Regions from separate parts of the Hymenobacter chitinivorans DSM 11115 genome, predicted to be linked through region 1. Evidence: riboswitches for the same ligand, from Rfam matches in the RefSeq annotation. Region 1 holds a riboswitch; the other holds the start of a gene.
The links. Region 1 has a riboswitch for cobalamin ahead of CLV45_RS14805 (TonB-dependent receptor). Riboswitches for the same ligand answer to the same signal wherever they lie in the genome.
Positions count from the first base shown of each region.

Region 1 (10,429 bases):
AATTTCGCTCAGCGTCATTTCACCGTAGCTCAGCATTTCCTTGACCCGCTCAATTTTCAGGCGGATCAGGTACTTCTCAATCGTGAGGTTGGCCGTGCGCGAGAAGACCTTGCTCAGGTGCGAATACGTGGCCGCAAACCGCTCGGTCAAAAAGGCCGAGGTGGTCAGGGGCATGCGGGCCGTGCGCAGGTGTTCCAGGTATTCTCCCAGCGCACCCTTGATTTGCTCGGTGAGCTGGTCGGCGCGGCCCATCAGGACTTCAAAGCCCGCTTCGTGCAGAATTGGGGCCAGCACCGCGGGGTCGGCGGGAGTGGTGTGGTCCAGCTGCGCCTGCCCCAGCGTCACCTGAGTGGGGCGGTAGCCGGCCTGTTCGAGGAGGTGGCGCACCGCGTCGATGCAGCGGGGGCACACCATGTTCTTAATGTGGAGGAGCGTCGTTTTCACGGATGTTTTGGAGTGTTCTGCCGCGGCACGGGCCGCGTGGGTTTCCGATTATTTACTGCAACCGAAGCCGAAGCCGACCGGGTGCGCCGCACGGGAGCCGCGGGCTCATCCGACCATTCTTTACCAAACCAACGAGTAGCCGCCCAGTTTACGAAAGGCACAACGCCCAGAAACGTAACAGCTAAGAGCCAGAATAATACGAAAAAAGCACCGAATAATCGCCCAAAGAAATGATCCGACACCCCGAAAAGGTAGGTTACCAGCAGTAAGCCCAGTAAAAAACTTACCCCGGCCAGCACGCCGGCGCGGCGCAGCAGAGCGGGAGACAAGGCAGACAGAGCGGCAAAACGATTCATAGGTGTGAGCGTAGCAACAAATATATTGGGAAAGCAGTTTCGGCGCATTTCGGCACCAGACTTTGAGTAGAGCCAGCCGCGCCGAAGGGAGGTCGGGAATATGAAGTTTGTTCTATATTGTTGCGTTTGCCCGCGGGCTGCCTTGCTTACGCAAAAACCACTGCGGCGGTCAGCCGTAGGAAGTACTTCAGCTCTCCATTCCTTTTCAGCCCAACCCATGAAAACCTTTCTGCTCCGACCCCTGGCCTTGGCCTTCCTGCTTGCCACCGTTTCGCTTACCGCCTGCAACACCGGCACCGACAAAGGTGACACCAACGTAGAGCGGGGAGCCGATAAAACCAAAGACCCCGCCCCCGGCCAAACTAGCACGTCGAACACCAACGGCGCGGCCAGCGACACGGCCAAAGTCACCACCGGCCAGGACCTCTACGACCACGCCGGGGAAGCCAAGGACCGCAACAACGACGGTATCGAGGACTAAAACCGGCCGCTACGGCAAAAGAAAACGCCCTTCTGCAACCAGGCAGAAGGGCGTTTTCATGACACAAGCAATAGAACGGGTTAAAAATCGAGCACGGGTTAATAGAAGATAAAACCGTTAGGCGCAATGTTGACCTCGAACGAGTCGATGGCCGTGGCCGTGCCGGTGCCCTGGTAGCGGATAAATTTGCCGGCCGTGGTGTAGGACGGCGTAACGGCGGCGTAGATGGTGTTGTCTTTGGGGTCCACGTCGAGGCCGCTGAAGCTGCGCCGGATCAGCGGGGTGGCGGGCAGCGCGGCGTCGGTGGTGCTCATGCGGTAAATGGCGCCTTTGTAGCGGTAGTACAGCTGGGTGCCGGTGCCATCGATGCGCAGGCCGCTGGGGTTGTTGCTGGCAAAGGCCAGGCTCGACTGCACGGTGTTGGTCGTGGGGTTCACCTTGGTCAGGCTGCCGGGCGTCGACGACAGCACGGCGTAGGGCGGGTTGGAGTCGTACACGGTAAAGCCCGCCCCGAGCACCCAGATGGTGCTGTTCTTGTCAACCACGAGGCTGCTGGGCCCGTCGGGTACCGTAATGGTGCTTTCCACCACGTCGGTTGCCGGGTTGATAACGCTCAGGGTGTTGTCGCCCGAGTTGGCCACGTACACCTTGCCGTTGACGGCCACAATCTGCTCGGGCTGCTTGCCCACCGGAATGGTTTTGAGCACCGTATTGGTATTCAAATCCAGCACCGAAACCCGGCCCGGGCTGCCGTATTTCACCCACTCGGTGATATAGGCTTTATTGGTGCCGGCGGCCACGGCGTAGCGGGGCTGCTCCAGGGTGCTTACCGTGGCTACGGTCTTAAACGTGGTCAGATTTACCACCTCCACCTTCTTGCTGTTGTTGGCCACAATGTAGCCCTGGTTGCCCACCACCAGCATCGACTGCACCACGTCGCCTAGTTCCCGCTGGTTCACGGTCTGAAAAATGCTCTTGTCGACTACTTTCTTGGAGCTCTTGTTAAAATAGGAAACGGCTCCGTTGGGCGTCTGAAACTTGCCTTCGTTCAGCACGAAAACGTTGTTGCTGTCCTTGCTGATGTTATACAACGGCCCGTCCTCTTCCGATTTGTCGGAGCAGCTAACCAGGGCCAAAGCCAGGCCGCCGGTGAGGGCAATGCGGGAAAACAGAGTAGAAATGGTTTTTGCGGAAAGCATGAGTTAGGGAGAAGTGAAAAAGTGAACAGGGTTGATTTATTGGATTAGTGCCAATTGACGCGCACACTCACGCTGCCCGAGCGCAGCGGCATGGCCCGGTATTCGTAGCTCTGGTACACCAAGTTGGTTAGGTTGAAGCCCTGCACCAGCACCGTGGCCGACCACGCCGGCCCGACCCGCAGCGTGTGCCCTAGCGTTGCGTTGAGCAGGGTGTAGCCCGGCAGCTTGTTGCTGCCCGTGGCGTCAATGAAGCGGGGGCCGGTGTAGGTCAGGACGGTGGAGGCCACCCAGCGCCGCCAGCGGTGGTCGGTGCTGAAAGCCGCCGCGTGCAGGGGCACGTAGGCCAGCTGCTGATTTACCGGGTCGGGGTCGTCATTATAGCCCCGCACTTTTCGGGATTGGGTGTAGGCGTACTCGGCCCCGGCCCGCAGCTGGTAGCGCTGGTGCTCCCAGCGCAGGTGCGACCCAACTTCCACGCCCTGGGCCCGCACTTGGCGCAGGTTTTTGGGCGTGTAGCGGCCCAGGCGGTCGGGCAGCCACTGCACCCAGTCGTCGACGAGTTGGTGGTAGCCGGTTAGTTCGCTCTGCCAGGTCAGGTCCGCGGTAGGTTTCCACTCGTGCGTAAGCCCACCCTCGTAGCCCAGTCCCGCTTCCGGTGTTAGGTTGGGGTTGCCGGTCGGCCAAAACCGCTCGTTTAGGGTTGGAGCGCGGTAGCTGCGGGAGGCGTTGGCTTTCAGGCTCAGGGTTTGGGCGGGAGTTTGCCAAAACTGCCACTCCGCGCCCAAGGTAGGAGTGAGGGGAGCCCGCCGCCCTGGCAGCACGGCTTGGCGCAGGTTGGCCGTCAGGTGCAGGGCCGGCCGCGGGTCGTAGCGCAGCAGGGCAAAGCCGGCGTAGCGATTCTCATCAATGGCCTGCTGATAGCCATCCACATGGCCGCTGAAGTGCTGCGCCTCGGCGCCCAGGCGCAGGTTGGCGTTGGGCCGAAAGGTAAACGTATGCTCCGCCTGCGCCTGGGTGGTTTGCACCCGGGAATTGCTGGCTACATCGTCGGAGCGGTAGTTGAGCACGTCCTCAAACCACGCTACCCGCAGCCCCGACTCGTGCCGGGCCGCCACGTGGTGGTAGCCGGCCAGCAGGCGGCGGCTTTGGTCACGCTGCCGGGCGTGGGTGTTGGCCGAGCCCGTCGAGGGCTGAATCTGGCGGTCGGCATCGGTCAGCCAGGCCGCGGCCTGCCACTCACTATGCTGCCCGGTGCGCAGCTGCACGTCCTGGGCCAGGCTCCACTGGCGGTAGGCCGCATTTTCCTGGCGGTGCTGTACCATGCCGCTGGCTTCGCGTACCGAGTACGGGAAGTCATTCTGAGCTGAGCGCTGGGAGGCGCTGGTGCGCACCGCCACGCGGGCATTGCTAAAGCCTCCTTCCAAGCTGTTGGCTTGCTGCCCGAAGCTGCCCTGCTCGGTTTGGAAGGAAGTCCGCGGGCCGGCATTCCACTGGGGCGGCGAGGAAAGCAGCACCGTGCCACCAATGGCGCTGCTGCCGTACAAGGCGCTGGCCGGCCCGTGTTGCACCTGCACCTGGGTAGCCCCACTCGTGGGTAGCAAGGCAAAGTCGGATTCCCCCAACGACGGCAAGCTGATGTTTAGTCCGTTCCAGAGTACGGCCGTGTGGCGGGCCGAGGTACCCCGAATCGAAATTGAGGACAGCTGCCCCGGCCCGTAGTTTTTGATGTAAAGCGGGGTGCGGGCCGCGAGAACGTCGGCCACCGTACCGCTGCGGTACTGGGCCAGGGCCACCGAATCGAGGGTGAGCGTGCGGCTACCGACGGCGAAGCGGCTGGGTAGCCCGGCCTGAATTCGCACGGCGGGGAGTTGCTGCACCCGCTGAATCTGCTGCACCGAGTCGGGCGAAAGTTGCTGGGCATACCCCCGCCCTGGCCCCGCCAGGCTGGCGGCCAACGCAAGTAATAAAGGTGGACTGAGCCACCGTAAACGGTAGAAACCAATCATCCGAACCAAATTTCCGGTTTAGGAAAATTCGGTTCAAAACTTCCCGAGTAGCTCCCGAAAGGAAAATACCGCGAAGCCGAGGCTGAAAACAGGAAATCAACGGCTCAGGGCCGCCACTGTCATCATTCTCCGCCTTTCACCCGAAAGCGCTGAACACTAGAACCGTATAGGCAGGTCTCCTGGCTTGCTTCCGGTAGGCCGCCTTCCCATTTCTCGGGTCGTTTCCGAAGTAGAAACGGCCTTTCGGCGAAACAGTGGCGAGGATGGGCCTCCCAATACTCGAAGCGTACAGTTGCGGGGACAGCTCCGGATTTCAACCGGATTCCCTTTTCAGCCGCGCCCTCCAATCAGGGTCTGGCCACCTATAACGCTGCAAAGATAAGGCGTTTTTGGTATGCCGCGGGCAAACGTTCCGTTGCGCCAGCCGTTTGTCTGGCAAACGCTCTTGCTGCCCCTGCTCATGTCCAAACTTCCCCTCCCCTTTTACCAGCGCCCCGACGTCGTTCAGATTGCCCGCGACTTAATTGGCAAATACCTTTTCAGTACCGTGGACGGCATTCTGACCGGTGGCCGCATCGTCGAAACGGAAGCCTACGCGCATATCAACGACCAGGCCTGCCACTCCCACCTGGGCCGCTACACGGCCCGCACCAAGGTGATGTACGAAGCCGGCGGCGTGGCCTATACCTACCTGATTTATGGCCGCTACGTGCTCTTCAATATCATTACCAACGAAGCCGGCAAGGCCGATGCCGTTCTGATTCGGGGCCTGGAGCCCACTGAAGGCCTGCCCGAAATGCTCTTGCGCCGCGGCCTGACCAAATCGGCCCGCAACCTGACCGGCGGGCCCGGCCTGCTCACCCAGGCTCTGGGCATTACCACCAAGCACTACGGCACCGACCTGACCGGCAACCTGATCTGGATGGAAGACCGCCAGGAACCCGTCCCCGCCGACCAGATTCTGGCCAGCCCCCGCGTCGGCATCGACTACGCTGGACTCGACGCCGCTCTGCCCTGGCGCTTCCGCCTCCAGGGTAGTCCCTGGACCAGCCCGGCGCGGTGAAGCAGTGAGATGGTAAAATGGTGAGTTGCCGTTCAACGGCCAGTGTGCTTGCGAGGAGGCCCGACATTCCGCGTATCAAGCGGCATCAATTCGTCCGCTGCGAAGGGCAAAGTATCCTTTTACCAGAAAGCCCTTTCCCGTACCAACGAGAAAGGGCTTTTTACTTAAGGGCACTCAGCACATTTCAACGGACGGATGCTTCGCTCGCAAGGACATATTCCCTGCGTTTAGCACCTGAGCCCATCAAACCGTCTGCTTTTCACAAACCAGCACGACTAGCTTACCCTGCAAATCGGTGGTGGCAAACATGTATAAGTCGCCGCCTTCCCGGATGCCGGTGCGCTGGCGGAAATCGGCCACGGTGTCGGGGAAGTTGCGGGTCGTGACGTGGGCCCGGGCCTCGGGGCCCAGGTGGGCGCGCAGCGCGTCCCGGTCGTAGCGCTCCGTGGCCACGATGCGGAAAATTCGGCCGGGGAAGTCGGTCCGCAGGGCGTCGGAGGTGTAGAGGTGACTGTGCTGGCCTAGCTTCAGCAGCTCGAAAGCCGTACCGATGCTTTTAAAGCCGCCTGCTTTGAGTACTGCCACGTTGGGCTCGTAGAGGTAGCCCTGGGCTTCGGCGTAGCGGGCAACGGCCCGGGTTTCGCGGGCCTTGTTGAGCCGAAATTCCTGCTGTTGCCCGTTGCGCAGCAAATTCACCGTGTAGCGCTCCGGGTCCACGGCGGCCTCGGGCCCCAGCTCGTAGAGTACTTCCTTGCACTCATTGTCCACGGCAACCACCCATAGGCGCCGCACTTGCTTGAGCTCCAGCAGGGCTTGCTCGATGTCGAGCATGGGGGAAGTTTTCAGCAGCACCCGGTTGCCTTTGTGCAGTAACAGGGGCAAGATGCGCAGCACGTCGGGCTCACAGTCCTGCAGGCGGTATATCTTTTTGTCGGCCGGGTTGCGCCGGGCCGGGTCTAGATAAATCCAGTCGAAGGTATCGGGCGTGCTTTTCAGAAAGCTTAGCGCGTCGCCGGCGTGGCAGGTAATATTGGTAATGCCCAGCTGCGCCAGGTTGTACTGCACCACGGCTACCAGGCCGGGGTCCCGTTCCACGTAATGTACTTCCGGAACTTGAGTAGCAAAATGGGTGGCGTCTACTCCAAAGCCGCCCGTGAGGTCCACTAGGCGCTGCCCACTGACCAAGCTAGCTTTAAAAGCGGCCGTACGCGCCGACGAAGCCTGCTCCACCGACAAAGCCGGCGGAAAAATCAGGTCTGGGTTGTCGGCCCAGGCGGGCAATTTGGTGCGGGCTTTCTGGCGGGCCTGGATTTGGCGCACCAGTTCCGGCACGGGCAGGCCCGGGTACCGGCGGGCCTGCAGGGCCAGCGTAGCGGGGTCATCATGCAGATGGTCGGCAACATACTGCCGGGCCGCTGCAGGAAGCGGATAGTTCATGCAAGGTATTTACGGGAAAACAGCGCGAACGGCTTACCGCACGTTCCAGCGCAAAGCTAGCAGCGGATAGCCACTAGGCGCTGCTGCCAGTCCAACAGCTGAGGGCGTGAGCCGGTTCAGCATGCTGGTGTGGGCCGTCGAAAGCCCGGCGTTGTGCGCCTCTACTGCCCGCTGAAAACGCTCGTTGGTGTGGCGGGTAATAATAATGTTGGACAGCAAGCTTACCGCCGCCACGCCAATAGCCACCTTCTGGGGGTTCTCAAAATATTGCTGGTCCCCGTCGCCGGCCAGCACCTGCTGGCTGTAGAGCGCTACGGCCCCCACAAAGGTGAGCCGCTCGCCCAGGTAGAGCCACTTGTGCAACCGGTAGCTGTTCAGGCTGGCCAACGCTTCCTCGTTGCCTTGCAGATAAGGCCGCAGGCGCTGCCCGAAAAAGCCGGCATTTCGGTAGTCGGCCTCACTTTTGATTTCCCCCGTCGCGAAGAAGAAATTTCGCTGCGGACCGTTCAAGCCCCGGGCTTCATCCTCGGGGCTGAGCCGGATTACGGGCGGAGCCACCGTGGGAGCCTGCTGAGCAAACCCGGCCAGAGAAGACAGGGAAAAACCGAGCACAAAAGTAGTGCGACGAAGAATAGACATGGAGTGCTGCAAAGGTAGAATAGGCGTGAATGCAAATATAGCGCTCTGTGCAATAGACTGCTAGACGGTTGGTCGAGGAAAAAATCCTATTCGTCTAGAAAAAGTTTATTGCCCCCATCCAACAAAAGCCGGGGGTCTTACGTTCTGTCGGCAGTTGAATTCGCCCCTACCTTTTTTTCTCTGCTTATGAAAACCCTACGAAACATCCTGCAGCGCCGTTTTTTCCTAGCAGCGCTACCCGCTGCCCTGGCCTTTGCTAGTTGCGGGGATGACAACGATTCGGCTGCTCCCGCTCCTGACCAGGGCAGAGTAATTTTCGCCCACGAAGCGGCCTCATCTACAGGCTCGGTGAAATTTGTGGCCAATGACAACAAAGAAGTGGCCTCCCAGGCCTTTGGCACCAGCAGCTCGTACGCGGCCGTAAACGCCGGGTCCCAGACCATCAAAATCAACGACGCCACGAGCGGCTCGACGGTAGGTACCCAAACCGTCACGATTGATAAAGACAAGAACTACTCGGTCTTCGCCTACTCGCCCTCGGCTACGCTTGGCTCCCTGGCCAGCCTGGCCGTCAACGACGACCTGACGGCTCCCAACACGGGGAAAGCCAAAATTCGGTTGGTGCACCTGGGCGTCGGCTCGCCTAATGCCGTCAGCCTCTCGCTGCCCAACGCCACTGTTGGCACCAGCGACATTATCACGAACGTGGCCTTTGGTACGGCTTCGACATTTACCGAAATTACCCCTGGGCCTTATAATCTGGCCGTTTCCATCGGGTCGGGCGCTACCGCTACCATCGAGGCTTCGGTGGGGGATGGCACGGGCAGCAACACGGCCACGACCAAAACCTATGCGGCCGGTAAGATTTATACCGTGGTACTGCGCGGCGTGAAAAGCAACAGCATCCCCGACGCTCAGCGCCTGAAAGCCGTTATCATCGAGCACAACTAAACTTGCCCGCTACCTAGCCCGGCAGCAAAGCCCGGACCGTAAGGTTCGGGCTTTTTTTGTGGTTAAAGTCCCGCGAACAAAAACCGTATCTTTGTAGTTGAATCGCAAATATCATCTGCATCATGGTTGAAACCACGACGAAAACGTACGTTCCGTACAAAGTAAAGGACATGTCGCTGGCCGAATGGGGCCGCAAAGAAATCCGGTTGGCCGAGGCCGAAATGCCGGGTTTGATGTCCTTGCGCGAAGAATTCGGTGCTGAGCAGCCCCTGAAAGGCGCACGCATCGCCGGCTGCCTGCACATGACCATCCAGACTGCGGTTCTGATTGAAACGCTCATTGCTCTGGGTGCCGATGTGACCTGGTCGTCGTGCAATATCTTCTCGACGCAGGACCACGCCGCCGCCGCTATTGCCGCCGCCGGCATTCCGGTGTACGCCTGGAAAGGCATGAACGAGGAGGAGTTCAACTGGTGCATCGAGCAAACGCTGTACTTCGGTGAAGACCGTCAGCCTCTGAACATGATTCTTGACGACGGTGGCGACCTGACCAACATGGTCCTGGACCGTTTCCCCGAGCTGGCCGCCGGTATCAAAGGCATTTCGGAAGAAACCACGACTGGTGTGCTCCGTCTGCTGGACCGCGTCAAGAACGGGACGCTGCCCATGCCCGCTTTCAACATCAACGACTCGGTTACCAAGTCGAAATTCGATAACAAGTACGGCTGCAAAGAGTCGGCCGTGGATGCTATCCGCCGCGCTACCGACGTCATGATGGCCGGCAAAATTGCCGTCGTGGCCGGTTACGGCGACGTTGGAAAAGGTACGGCCGCCTCGCTGCGCGGTGCCGGGGCCCGGGTTGTTGTCACCGAAATTGACCCGATATGCGCCCTGCAGGCCGCCATGGACGGCTACGCGGTGAAGCGCATGGAAAATGCCATTAAGGAAGCGGATATCGTGGTAACGGCTACCGGCAACTGCGACATCATCACCGAGGAGCACTTCCGCGCCCTGAAGGACAAGGCCATCGTCTGCAACATCGGTCACTTCGACGATGAAATTGACATGGCTTGGCTCAACTCGAACTACGGCCACACCAAGGATACGGTGAAGCCCCAGGTTGACCTCTACAACATTGACGGCAAAGAAGTTATCATCCTGGCCGAAGGTCGCCTCGTAAACTTGGGCTGCGCTACGGGCCACCCTTCGTTCGTGATGTCGAACTCGTTTACCAACCAGACGCTGGCGCAGCTGGAGCTGTGGCAGAACTCGGCCTCGTACGAAAACAAGGTTTACACCCTGCCCAAGCACCTCGACGAGAAAGTAGCCCGTCTGCACCTGGCCAAAATCGGCGTGGAGCTTGATGAGCTCAAGCCCAAGCAAGCTAGCTACATCGGCGTGGAAGTACAGGGCCCCTTCAAATCGGACCTGTACCGCTACTAAGCCGGTTTTAACCCGCTTTAAAAAAGCCCGCCTGAGTAATTCAGGCGGGCTTTTTTATTCCAGAATAGTAAACCAGGGAATGGATAAGGCCCCGGGCTGCAGCAGAATCTGGGCTTGGGTGCCGGGTTGGGCGCTTTCGTAAAAGTCCTGGGACACGGTTACGTCCTCGGCCGTGGTGCGCGGCCCCCAGGGGCTGACGTTGACGTAGTACGTGGTGGTTTTGCCCGAGCTTTTGTGTTTGCCGAGAATCTGCACGTCGTAAGTGGAGCCCTGGCCTTCGTCGAAAGCACAGTTGTAGGAAGCTACGGCCGCAAAACCATACACGGCGGCGTAGGCTACGCAGGAAAGCAGGAGAGAAGTGCGCGAATCGTTACGGGCTATCAGCGGCTGACTTCCCACCAGCAAAAGCAG
Region 1 is NZ_PGFA01000002.1:290,007-300,435, forward strand. It holds gene CLV45_RS14790 (helix-turn-helix domain-containing protein) at 1-444, opposite strand, end outside; gene CLV45_RS25005 (hypothetical protein) at 441-800, opposite strand; gene CLV45_RS14795 (hypothetical protein) at 1,018-1,281, shown strand; gene CLV45_RS14800 (YncE family protein) at 1,380-2,480, opposite strand; gene CLV45_RS14805 (TonB-dependent receptor) at 2,525-4,435, opposite strand; cobalamin riboswitch at 4,639-4,867, opposite strand; gene CLV45_RS14810 (DNA-3-methyladenine glycosylase) at 4,947-5,549, shown strand; gene CLV45_RS14815 (THUMP-like domain-containing protein) at 5,793-6,986, opposite strand; gene CLV45_RS14820 (hypothetical protein) at 7,020-7,625, opposite strand; gene CLV45_RS14825 (DUF4397 domain-containing protein) at 7,812-8,576, shown strand; gene ahcY (adenosylhomocysteinase) at 8,699-10,018, shown strand; gene CLV45_RS14835 (hypothetical protein) at 10,073-10,429, opposite strand, start outside.

Region 2 (10,429 bases), on a different contig from region 1:
CAAAAATCAACCGCGAAAAAGCCCCGCCGACTTTCAACAATCAACAATCAACAATTATCAATTATCAATCACCAATCACCTACCCACGAACCAGGGCCGCTACGGCTTCGGCGCACCGCTCCCCATCCATGGCCGCCGATACGATGCCGCCCGCGTAGCCGGCTCCTTCTCCGCAGGGAAACAGGCCCGTGGTTTCGGGGTGCTGCAGCGTGGCCGGGTCGCGGGGGATGCGCACCGGGGCCGAGGTGCGGCTTTCCACGCCCACGATTTGGGCCGCGTTGGTGGCGTAGCCCGGAATCTTGCGGCCAAAGTTCTCGAAGCCCTGCCGCAGCCGCGCCGTCAGGCCTTGGCCCAGCACCTGCTCCATATTGACCGAGACCAGGCCGGGCTGGTAGGAGGTGTCGAGCAGCTCGGCCGAGACTTTGCCCTTGAGAAAGTCGCCCAGGCGCTGGGCCGGGGCCAGCTGGGTGTTGCCGGCCAGCTGGCAGGCCCGCTGCTCGATTTGCTGCTGCAGCTGCAGGCCAGCCAGGGCGCCGTAGCGCTGCAGGTCCATGTCTTCGAGCTCAATGGCCGTCACGATGCCGGAGTTGGCGAAGCGGGAGTCGCGGCGGCTGGGGCTCATGCCGTTCACCACTACTTCGCCGGGCGCGGTGGCAGCGGGCACGATAAAGCCGCCGGGGCACATGCAAAACGAAAACACGCCCCGCTGCTGGCCCTGCCACTGAGTTTGGTGCACCAAGGAGTAGGATGCCGCTGGCAGCGGACCCCGGTCGGCGCGGCGGTACTGGGCCTGGTCGATAAGCTCCTGCTGGTGCTCCACACGCACGCCCAGCGCAAAGGGCTTGGCCTCGATGCGGACCCCGCGGCGGTGCAGCAGCTCGTAAATATCCCGGGCCGAGTGGCCGGTGGCCAGAATCACGGCGTCGGCTTCCAGGGCCTCGCCGGCGGCCGTCACTACGCCGCGCAGGTGAGTGCCGGCCAGAATCAGGTCCGTGACGCGGGTGTCGAAGCGCACTTCGCCGCCGGCCTGCCGGATGGATTCGCGCAGGGCCGCCACCACGCCGGGCAGCTTGTTGGTACCGATGTGGGGGTGGGCGTCGACCATGATTTCGGGCGTGGCCCCGTGCTGCACGAGCAGCTTGAGGATGCGCTGAATGTCGCCGCGCTTGGTAGAGCGGGTGTAGAGCTTGCCGTCGGAATACGTGCCGGCCCCGCCTTCGCCGAAGCAGTAGTTGGAGTCGGGATTCACGACGTGCTCCTTGTTGAGGGCCGCCAGGTCGCGGCGGCGGGTGCGCACGTCCTTGCCCCGCTCCAGTACGATGGGTCGGATACCCAGCTCAATGGCCCGCAGGGCGGCAAACAAGCCGGCCGGACCCGCGCCCACAATCAGCACCGAGCGGCGCGCCCGGCTGATATCGGGGTACTGAAACCAGGGGCCGAACAAGTCCGTGGGCGGAGCTGAGCGCCAGATGTCGGCCCGCAGGCGCACCAGGGGCTGCCGGCCGCGGGCGTCGATGCTGCGCTTGCGCAGGTGCACGAAGTCGGCCTGGCCGGGCTGCAGGCCGGCGGCGGCTAGCAGGGCGCGGTAGCGCGCGTACTCGTCGTAGGCCACTTCCGGGGGAAGCAGGGCCTCAATTTCTTGTTTTTCGGACATAAGGGGTGAAAGGTGTTTAGCCTTTAGACCTAAGCAAAAGGTGTTTTTGGACTGCAAAGATACCCAGGGAAAACAGATAAACCCGGCGTTTAATTCGGCTGTCCTCCTTCATCTGACGTCCGCAAAGCGCGGGACCTTCCTTCACGTCCTGCCCAACCCCGGTAAATGCAAAAATCCCTCTACCAGTGGATGGCAAAGGGATTTTGTCACGTTGGTACTGCCTGCCGTGGGGTAGGTGAGGAAGGTCCTGCGCAAAAGCTCAGGAGGACAGGCGGTGGGGTAGCCTACTCCGTCGTAGCGGCCTCGGACAGGATGCGGACCGGGCGCTTTTCGTTGTCGATGGCCACGAAGGTGAACGTGCCGGTTACGGCTTTGGTGCGCTCCTCGGAGTACATCTGCTCCACGAACAGGTCCACGCGCACCTGCAGGCTGGTGTTGCCCACGCGCACCACGTTGCCGATGAGCTCCACCAACGTGCCACCGGGAATGGGGTGGGTAAAGTCGACCTTGTCGGAGGACACGGTGACCATCTTGAGGCGGGAAAAGCGGGTGGCGCAGATAAAGGCCACTTCATCCATCATGTGCAGGGTGGCCCCGCCGAAGAGCGTATCGTAGTGGTTGGTGGTGTTGGGAAATACCGCTTTGAAAATACGCGTTTCGGCGCGGGCAATTTTCTCGTCGAGCGTGAGCATGGAACTGGGAAAAAGAGGGAAAGAAACGTCCTGCGGCTGGTTTCAAACCGCCCACCCGCCAACAAGCCCCGTCGAGAAAAAGCCGGAACCCGGCGCCGGCGGGCGCAGCAAAACGGCCCGGCCCACCGCCCGAATTCCTTCAGCACCCAACAAGAGCCCCATAGCGCGAGGGCCGTCTTATCCACGCGGCGCAAGGCAGGTCTCCTGACTTATACCAGTTTTCACGGCCCTTCTCAAGCGGGCCCGCAGGCCGGCTCAATGGGCGGGATTTGGGGGTGAAAACCAACTCGGTACTTACAGTAGCGCGTCTGTCCGGGATTCGCACCCGGTTCCCTATTAATTCCGGTATTACCCGGAAACCTTGCGGCCGTCTGATTGAAATCAAACCAAGAACAACGCCGGCAAAGGTAGGAGTTTGGACCGGGCCCGCTACCTTGGCGGCTGCCACCGGTCGTTTTTGCCCGGTTGGCCCGGCTGAATTTCCGCTTTCTATGTCTGCTTTCCTTCCCGGTGCGCCGCCCGCGCGTAGCATGGCTTCCCGCATCAAATCCATCGTCAGCGGCTCCATTGGCAATTTGGTGGAGTGGTACGATTGGTACGTGTACTCGGCTTTTTCCCTGTATTTCGCCCCGGCGTTTTTTCCCCAAGGCAACCTGACGGCCCAGTTGCTCAACTCGGCCGCCGTCTTTGCCGTGGGCTTTCTGATGCGGCCTTTGGGCGGCTGGCTCATGGGCACCTACGCCGACCGGCACGGCCGCAAAGCGGCCCTGGTGGTGTCGGTGCTGCTTATGTGCGGGGGCTCGTTGCTGATTGCCCTCACGCCGGGCTACGGGCAGATTGGGGTGGCCGCGCCGGTGCTGCTCGTGCTGGCCCGCCTGCTGCAGGGCCTGAGCGTGGGTGGCGAGTACGGCACCTCGGCCACCTACCTGAGCGAAATGGCCGACGCCCGGAACCGGGGCTTTTTCTCCAGCTTCCAGTACGTGACCTTGCTGGGCGGGCAGCTGCTGGCCTTATCGGTCCAGCTGGTGTTGCAGCGGAGCCTGAGCGAGGCGCAGATGTACACCTGGGGCTGGCGGGTGCCGTTCGTCATCGGGGCCGCGGCGGCGCTGGTAGCGTTGTATCTGCGGCGGCACATGGACGAAACCGACTCGTTCGTGAAGCAGGAGCAAACGGCCCCCACCCAGCAGGAGCCGGGTAAGCTGGCGCTGCTGCTGCGCTACCCCAAGGAAATCCTGACCGTGGTGGGCCTCACCCTGGGCGGTACCATCGTGTTTTACACCTTTACGACCTACGCCCAGAAATTTCTGGTCAATACGGCCGGTTTCAGCAAGGCCCAGGCTTCCTGGATTTCCTTCGTCACGCTGGCCATTGCCCTGGTGCTGCAGCCCTTGTTCGGGGCCTTGTCGGATCGGGTGGGGCGGCGGCCGGTGCTGCTGTTTTTCGGCGTCGGGGCCACGCTGGGTACCGTGCCGCTGCTCACCCTGCTGGGCCGGGCCCCCTCGGAGTGGGCCGCCCTGGGGCTGCTGGCCGTGGCCATGCTGATGATGAGCGGCTACACTTCGATTAATGCCGTGGTGAAGGCCGAGTTGTTCCCGACGGCCATCCGGGCCCTGGGCGTGGGCTTGCCCTACGCCCTGACGGTGGCCATCTTCGGCGGCTCGGCCGAGTACGTGGCCCTGCAGGCCAAGCAGTGGGGCGTCGAAACCTGGTTTTACTGGTACGTGACCTTCTGCGCCGCCCTGTCGTTGCTGGTGTACTGGCGCATGCCCGACACCCAGAAAGCGGGCCGCATGGAAGCCGGAGTGGGTTAGGGCGTAGTGACCGTCTGGCCCGTTTTCAGGTAGAGGCCGGGGCTTGTCGTCGTTTGAAACAAGGTTGGCACCATCCGCGGGTCAGGCTCGGCGCTGTATTGCACGTTAAACCCTAAGCAGGGCTCTTTTACCCAACCGGTGTTACCGGAAAAGCCGAGTACGTCGCCCTCGTTGACGCGCTGCCCGGCCTGCACGGCCGCACCGTTCTGCCGAAAGTGCGTGTAAACGGCGTAGGTCCCGTCGTCGTGAAATACCACTATCATATTGGCATCATACCGGCGGCCCCGGCCCCCAGATTTATCGGAATCCTGGCGCACATCGGTTACAACTCCGGCCCGGGCCGCGCACACGGGGGTATTTTCGGGCAGCCTGAATATAACCGCATGACTCCAAGGCTTACTGTAGGTGGAGTCGACGGTCCTGGCTTGCAGAATGGTGCTGGTCGTGCCCGTTGGTAAAGGCAACCGATAAATGAAGGTGGTGTCCGGCTTCTTGCCGTTGCAAATGCCCAACTGTGCCCCGTACCAGTAAGTATACGTGCGGGTCAGGTACTGCTCTTGCGGGGTGAAGTGCGCAATAACCTGCGGCTTGGGGGAAGGAAACACCACTATTTTAGCGGGCAGGGCTACGTCGCTGGTCATGTGCAGCAACTCGGCTTCCAGAAAGATAGTACAGGGCGCAAATCCCCGGTTTGTAGCTACTAGTACCGTGCTGCCATCCTTATATTTCACATCCTCCACTGAAACCAAAGGGCCGGGTTTGTTCTGGGCCATGCCCGCAAACCCCGACAGTAGCAGGAAGATATAGCTCAATAAACGGGGCATAGGTATCGGGGAGAAGGGCGTAATAATACCCCGAAGAAACGCCCCCCGGTCGAAATAACCTATTGCCTCAGGCGCCGGGCCCCACTAATTACGGCGTGCCACCCGGTAGCACCTACCCGAATCAGGTTGGGGAAGTAGTGCCTGAATCTGCCTGACCGTTCATGCCCAGCTGCCCCAGGCTGGCGTGGGCCTTGCTGGCGTTGTCAAATTTCTCGCTCAGAATGGCGCTGATGGCCTGGGCTACCTCGGGGCCGTAGCGGGCCATGCTGCCGCTGAGTACCTCGTAGTAAAAGGCGGCCAGAGTATCGGCGGGCCAGAGCGGGCTAATGTTCTGGTGCAGGGTGCGCAACTGCTCCAGGGAAGTATCAATGATTTTGCGGTCGGTGGCGTCCATAGTGCAGGCCGAGGGAAAGGCGGTTCCGGAAGGCATACGCTAGGCCGCCGGGCCGGGGTTGCGGAACTGCCCGCCACCGCTGGGCTTAGCGGCAGTGCTCCTTCAGGATACGCTTGAGCTCCTTTTCGCCCACGGCCGCGTCGCCCCAGCGCAGGGCCTGGCGCAGCGACTCGCAGGCGCTGGGGTCTTCCAGCTTGATCTGCACCACGCCCAGCATGCGGTAAAACTGGCCTTTATCCACGAATTCCGCCATTTCCAGGCACTTGCTGTAATCGGCCACGGCCTGGGGCAGCTGGCCCTGCTGCTCGTAGGCCAGGCCCCGGGCAGCGTAGGCATCGAGGTAGCGCGGGTTCAGGCGCAGCGCCTGGCTGTAGGTGGCCACGGCCCGGGCGTAGTCCTGACGGGCGTAGGCCAGCTGCCCCAGCCCGAAGTAGGTAGCCGAGTCGGCCGGGTTCAGACTCAAAGCTTTCCGCAAGTGCTGGCGTGCCCGGGCGCTGTCCTGCATGGCGGCGTAGGTGGTGCCCAGCACGCGGTAGGCCGTGGCGTTGCCCGGGTCCAGTTTGATAATTTCCTGGTAGGAGTCCAGCACGCCGGCCCGGTCGCCGAGCTTTTCCTGCAGGTCGGCCAGACGTACGTAGTAGGTGCGGGCCCCAAGGCGCTGCGGGTCGCGCTGCTGGGCCAGGGCAAAGTACCGCGCCGCGGCGGCCGGGGTGCCACGCTTGGTCAGGTAGGCGCTGAAGCCGTAAAAGACGTTGGCGCTGGCCGAGTCGAGCAGCCAGGCCCGGTTGTAGCTTTGCAGGGCCTGGGAGTATTTTTCCTGGTAAAATGCCGTCCAGCCCTCGTCCACGTAGGTTTCGGAGGCCGCCGCCCGGGTTTTGTACTGCTGCAGGGCCTGGGTTACAAACTCCTGGTCGGCCTGGCGCTGGGCCGCCGTTTGGGGCCGCCCGGCGTAGCGAGGCTGCTCGGCGTCGCGCTGGGCCCAGCTGAGGGGGCCGGCACCCAGGCACAGGAGCAGCAGCAAGAGTATCGTTTTGGGCATAACAAGCGCGTCAGCAGAAGGAGAATATCCGCCTACTACGTTTTCCGGCTCTACAAGATGCTTGCGGGCAGCCCAAGCTCGTTCCGGCCGGTAGCTACAAAGCGCCACCTGCGCCCGGAACCAAGGAATCAGCCGCTTCGGCTGGCTTATTGGCAAGGCAAACAAGCTCCGGGAGTGTAAGAAAACTTCCGTGAATTGAACTTCTGAAGCTCAAGCGGCCAGTAGCGGATGCTTACTGCTCAAGCTAGGAAATCCAGGTCATTTCGGCCTGCCTGATGCGCCAGCGGCCCTTGGTTTTTTCAACCCAGAGCACTTCCCCAAACCCGCACCGCGGTCCACACGTCCACCCATACGCCAGGAGCGCCTGGTCGCGGCGGGCGTTGAATACGACCTTGGATAAGCTCAACGTGCCTCTGCCCGGTGAGTGCCCAAAAGCTGGAGCTGGTTCCGCCGCCCGCAGGGTCGCCGTGCAGAGTTGAAAGTCCGCGGCCTGCAGACGGCGTTGTAAGTGCCGCAAACTATCGGCCACGGCTTGTTGGGACAGAGCCGCAAAAGAGCGCAGCAACCCGGCCACCCTGGAACTAGGCGGTAGGGTGGAGAGCTGAGCCGGCAGATCGGCCAGCACGGGTCCCTTTTCGTAGGTCGTATTCAGGTAAAAGGTCTGAAAGTGGGCCGTGTCCTGGAAAAGCTGGTTCTGGAAGCGGGCTTCCTGCTCCTGATGCCAGGCCGTATCGGTGGCCGTCGGCACCGGGTGGTCTACCGTCGCCAAGTGCTGCCAGAGCACCTGTTGCTGCTGCTCCGGTAAATACGCGTGGTCTAAGCCGTGTTCAATCAGCTCGGTCACAACGTCCTGATACAGCTGCTTGGTCGGGTCCGTCTGCAGGTTCGGGCAGGCGCGAAACTCCGTCGGCTGACAGGCGCTGCTTAGCCCAAGCAATACATAAAGCGTCCAGCGCATCGGTAAGTTGCCGTTAACCAAGCCGCGCGACTAGCCCGCCGGGCAATTGCGTGCAGCACCAAAAAAAAGCCCCCGACCGTAGAAGCCGGGGGCTAGATTAGTGAGTCAAATTACGAGCGGGCTTCTTCCAGAATGCTTTCCACCCAGTTTTTGCCCCAGTCTTCCAGCTCCTGACTGGTCCAGAGCTGGGGGTAGAAGATGCGCTTCTGGAACTTGGGAGGCAGGTACTTCTTCCAGTTGGTGCCCCCCGTGGCGGCCAGGGCCGTGGGGTCGCGCTCCAGGTAGCGCACCGCCGACTTAAAGTGCATCAGGGGCCAGTTGACGTTGACGTTCGTGTCGAGCAGCTTGAGCTGGCGTAGCAGGCGCGGGTGCTGCTGGTCTTCCGGGCTCAGGCGCTGCACCACGGTCCACACGTTGCGGTCCTGGTAGTGGGCCGCGTGCTGGCTGAGCTGCTGGGTGTATTTTTCTTCGAACTGAATAAGTGTCAGGGCTTTGGCGCCGGTTTCTTCGATGGTGGCCCCGGCTTTCCAGTAGATGCAGCCCATTAGCTCGTCGTGGGCGGCGGCCTCGCCCAGCAGGCGACGCTTCTCTTTGTTTAAAAGGTTGTCGAGCGAGGTGGAGGCAATTTCAATCATGCGGTACTGCACGCTCTGAAAGCCCGAGGCGGGCATCAGGGCCATGCGAAACTGCAAAAACTGGTTTTTGTCCATGCCGTCGACCATCACGTCGAAGGAGTCAATCAGGTTCTCGAAGTAGCGGTTGATGCGGCCCAGGCGCAAGACCAGCTCGCCCACGGTGGGCTGCTGCAGGAGCCCGATCTGCTCGTACTCGCAGAGGCAGAGCTTGAAGTAGAGCTCCGTAATCTGGTGGTACATAATAAAGATTCGCTCGTCGGGAATCTGGGTCAGGGGCCGCTGCAGCGAAAGCAGCGTATCGAGCTCGATATAGTCCCAGTAGTTGACGTAGTCGGCGTAGTACAGGCCCTCGAGGTAGCCTGCCAGATCCTGACCGTCGGCGGCGTACTTCTGCTGCAAACGGCGCAGCTGCTCGAGCACGGCGGGCGAGAATTCGTCCTGTGGCAAAGACATTGATTTAGGGTGGTTGGAGGCGGGAGAAGAAAGCCGTCTGGGTGGGAACGGCGGCACAAGGAACAAAAAAGCCGCCGAATCTGCCAGCCGCGGGCAACCCTTGGGCCCCGATGCCCATCTACTCGGGCGGGACCGTTTGGCGCGGGGCGCACCCCCTACGCAAACCCGACGATTTTGGTTGGTTTCCCGGCCAAATCACCTACTTTTAGCCCACTTATGGCCGAAAAGAGCAGCATTTTTGATATGATCGGACCCGTGATGATCGGGCCCAGCAGTTCGCACACGGCCGGCGTGGTCCGCATTGCCGGCGCCGCCATCCGCATCCTGGGCTCCTTGCCCACGCATGCCACCATTACGTTTTACAATTCCTTTGCCCGCACCTACGAGGGCCACGGCTCCGACCGCGCCATCGTGGCCGGCCTGCTGGGCATGGCCACCGACGACAAGCGCATCCGCGAGGCCTTCGAGCACGCCCGGGAAGCCGGCCTGCAGTACACCTTTCAGAGCGTGGGCAACGCCTCCACGATGCACCCCAACACCATCCGGCTGCAGCTGCGCGACGAGCGCACGGGCCACAGCGTGGAAGTTATCGGCCAGAGCCGGGGTGGGGGCGTCATCCGCATCGTGGAAGTCGACGGCTTCCCGTCCGACTTCTCGGCGTCCCTGCACACGCTCATCGTGGATGCCGACGACCGGCCGGGCTCCATTGCCTTTATTGCCTCGGTTATTGCCCATGACGACTGCAACATTGCCACCATGTTCGTGAGCCGCAAGGGCAAGAACGACGCGGCCCGGCAGTTCATCGAAATGGACTCGGGCATCAAGGAAATAACTCTGGAGTACCTGCGCCAGCTCAGCTGGGTCCACCGCGTAACGTATATTCCTAATATTGAATAATTACCTTTGCCACGCCGGTTCTTGCCAGCCCTTTGCCCTATGAAAACACTTCGTACTCCGTTTCTGCACCAGTTAGCCACGGCGGGCGTCGGGGCGCTGCTGCTGAGCGCCGTGGGCCTGCCCGCCGCGGCCCAAACCACGGCTCCCGTTCAGCCCCCGGCCGGCACTGTGCCCGCGGCAACCCCCAGCGGCCCTTACTCGCTGCAGCGGGCCGTGGACGTGGCCCTGCAAAACAACCTCACGGTGCGCCAGCAGCAGCTGACCACCGAGAATACCAACGTGGTGCTGCGCCAGAGCCGGGCCGCCCTGCTGCCCACGGCCAACGCCGCGGCCTCCCAGAGCTGGAACTACGGCACCAACGTCGACCCGCTGACTTTCCAGTTTCAGAACCAGACCACCCGGGCCAATAACTTCTCGCTCAGTTCCCAGGTTACGCTGTTTTCGGGCTTTCAGCTGCGCAACACCATCAAGCGCAACGAGCTCGACTACCAGGCCGGCCTGAGCGACATCGAGAAGTCGCGCAACGACATTGCCCTGAACGTGGCCTCCTCGTTTCTGCAGCTGGTGCTGGCCCAGGAAATTGTGCGGGCCAATGAGGCGCGCGTCAACACCAGCCAGCAGCAGGTAAGCCGGGCCCAGAAGCTGCTCAAGGCCGGCAGCGTGGCCGAAAGCAACGTACTCGACAGCCAGGCCCAGCTGGCCTCCGATGAACTCAACGTTATTACGGCCCAAAACCAGGTGGCTTTTTACCGCCTGCAGCTGGCCCAGCTGCTGAACCTGCCCTCGGCCACCGGCTTCGAGATTGAGGTGCCCAACCTGCCCGACCCCGACGACGTGGTGATGCTCACGGCCGACCCCGATGGCACCTACCAGACGGCCCAGGGTATCATGCCCGAAGTAAAGGCCGCCGACCTGCGGGTGCAAAGCGCCCTGCGCACGGTGGAGCTGGCCCGCGGTGCCTATTATCCCCGCCTCACCTTCGGGGGCAGCATCTTCTCGGGCTACTCCTCGGCCCGCATCGGGCGCAAGCTCACCGGCGACTCCACCGTCGTGCCCTCGGGCTTTATCTACC
Region 2 is NZ_PGFA01000001.1:2,281,514-2,291,942, reverse strand. It holds gene CLV45_RS09700 (NAD(P)/FAD-dependent oxidoreductase) at 80-1,654, opposite strand; gene CLV45_RS09695 (acyl-CoA thioesterase) at 1,939-2,346, opposite strand; cobalamin riboswitch at 2,524-2,725, opposite strand; gene CLV45_RS09690 (MFS transporter) at 2,838-4,157, shown strand; gene CLV45_RS09685 (M23 family metallopeptidase) at 4,154-4,981, opposite strand; gene CLV45_RS09680 (hypothetical protein) at 5,103-5,411, opposite strand; gene CLV45_RS09675 (tetratricopeptide repeat protein) at 5,461-6,414, opposite strand; gene CLV45_RS09670 (hypothetical protein) at 6,659-7,372, opposite strand; gene CLV45_RS09665 (tryptophan 2,3-dioxygenase family protein) at 7,483-8,460, opposite strand; gene sdaAB (L-serine ammonia-lyase, iron-sulfur-dependent subunit beta) at 8,677-9,357, shown strand; gene CLV45_RS09655 (TolC family protein) at 9,397-10,429, shown strand, end outside.
Region 2: it holds a riboswitch for cobalamin, as region 1 does, so the genes downstream of both, CLV45_RS09695 (acyl-CoA thioesterase) here and CLV45_RS14805 (TonB-dependent receptor) in region 1, are expected to answer to the same signal.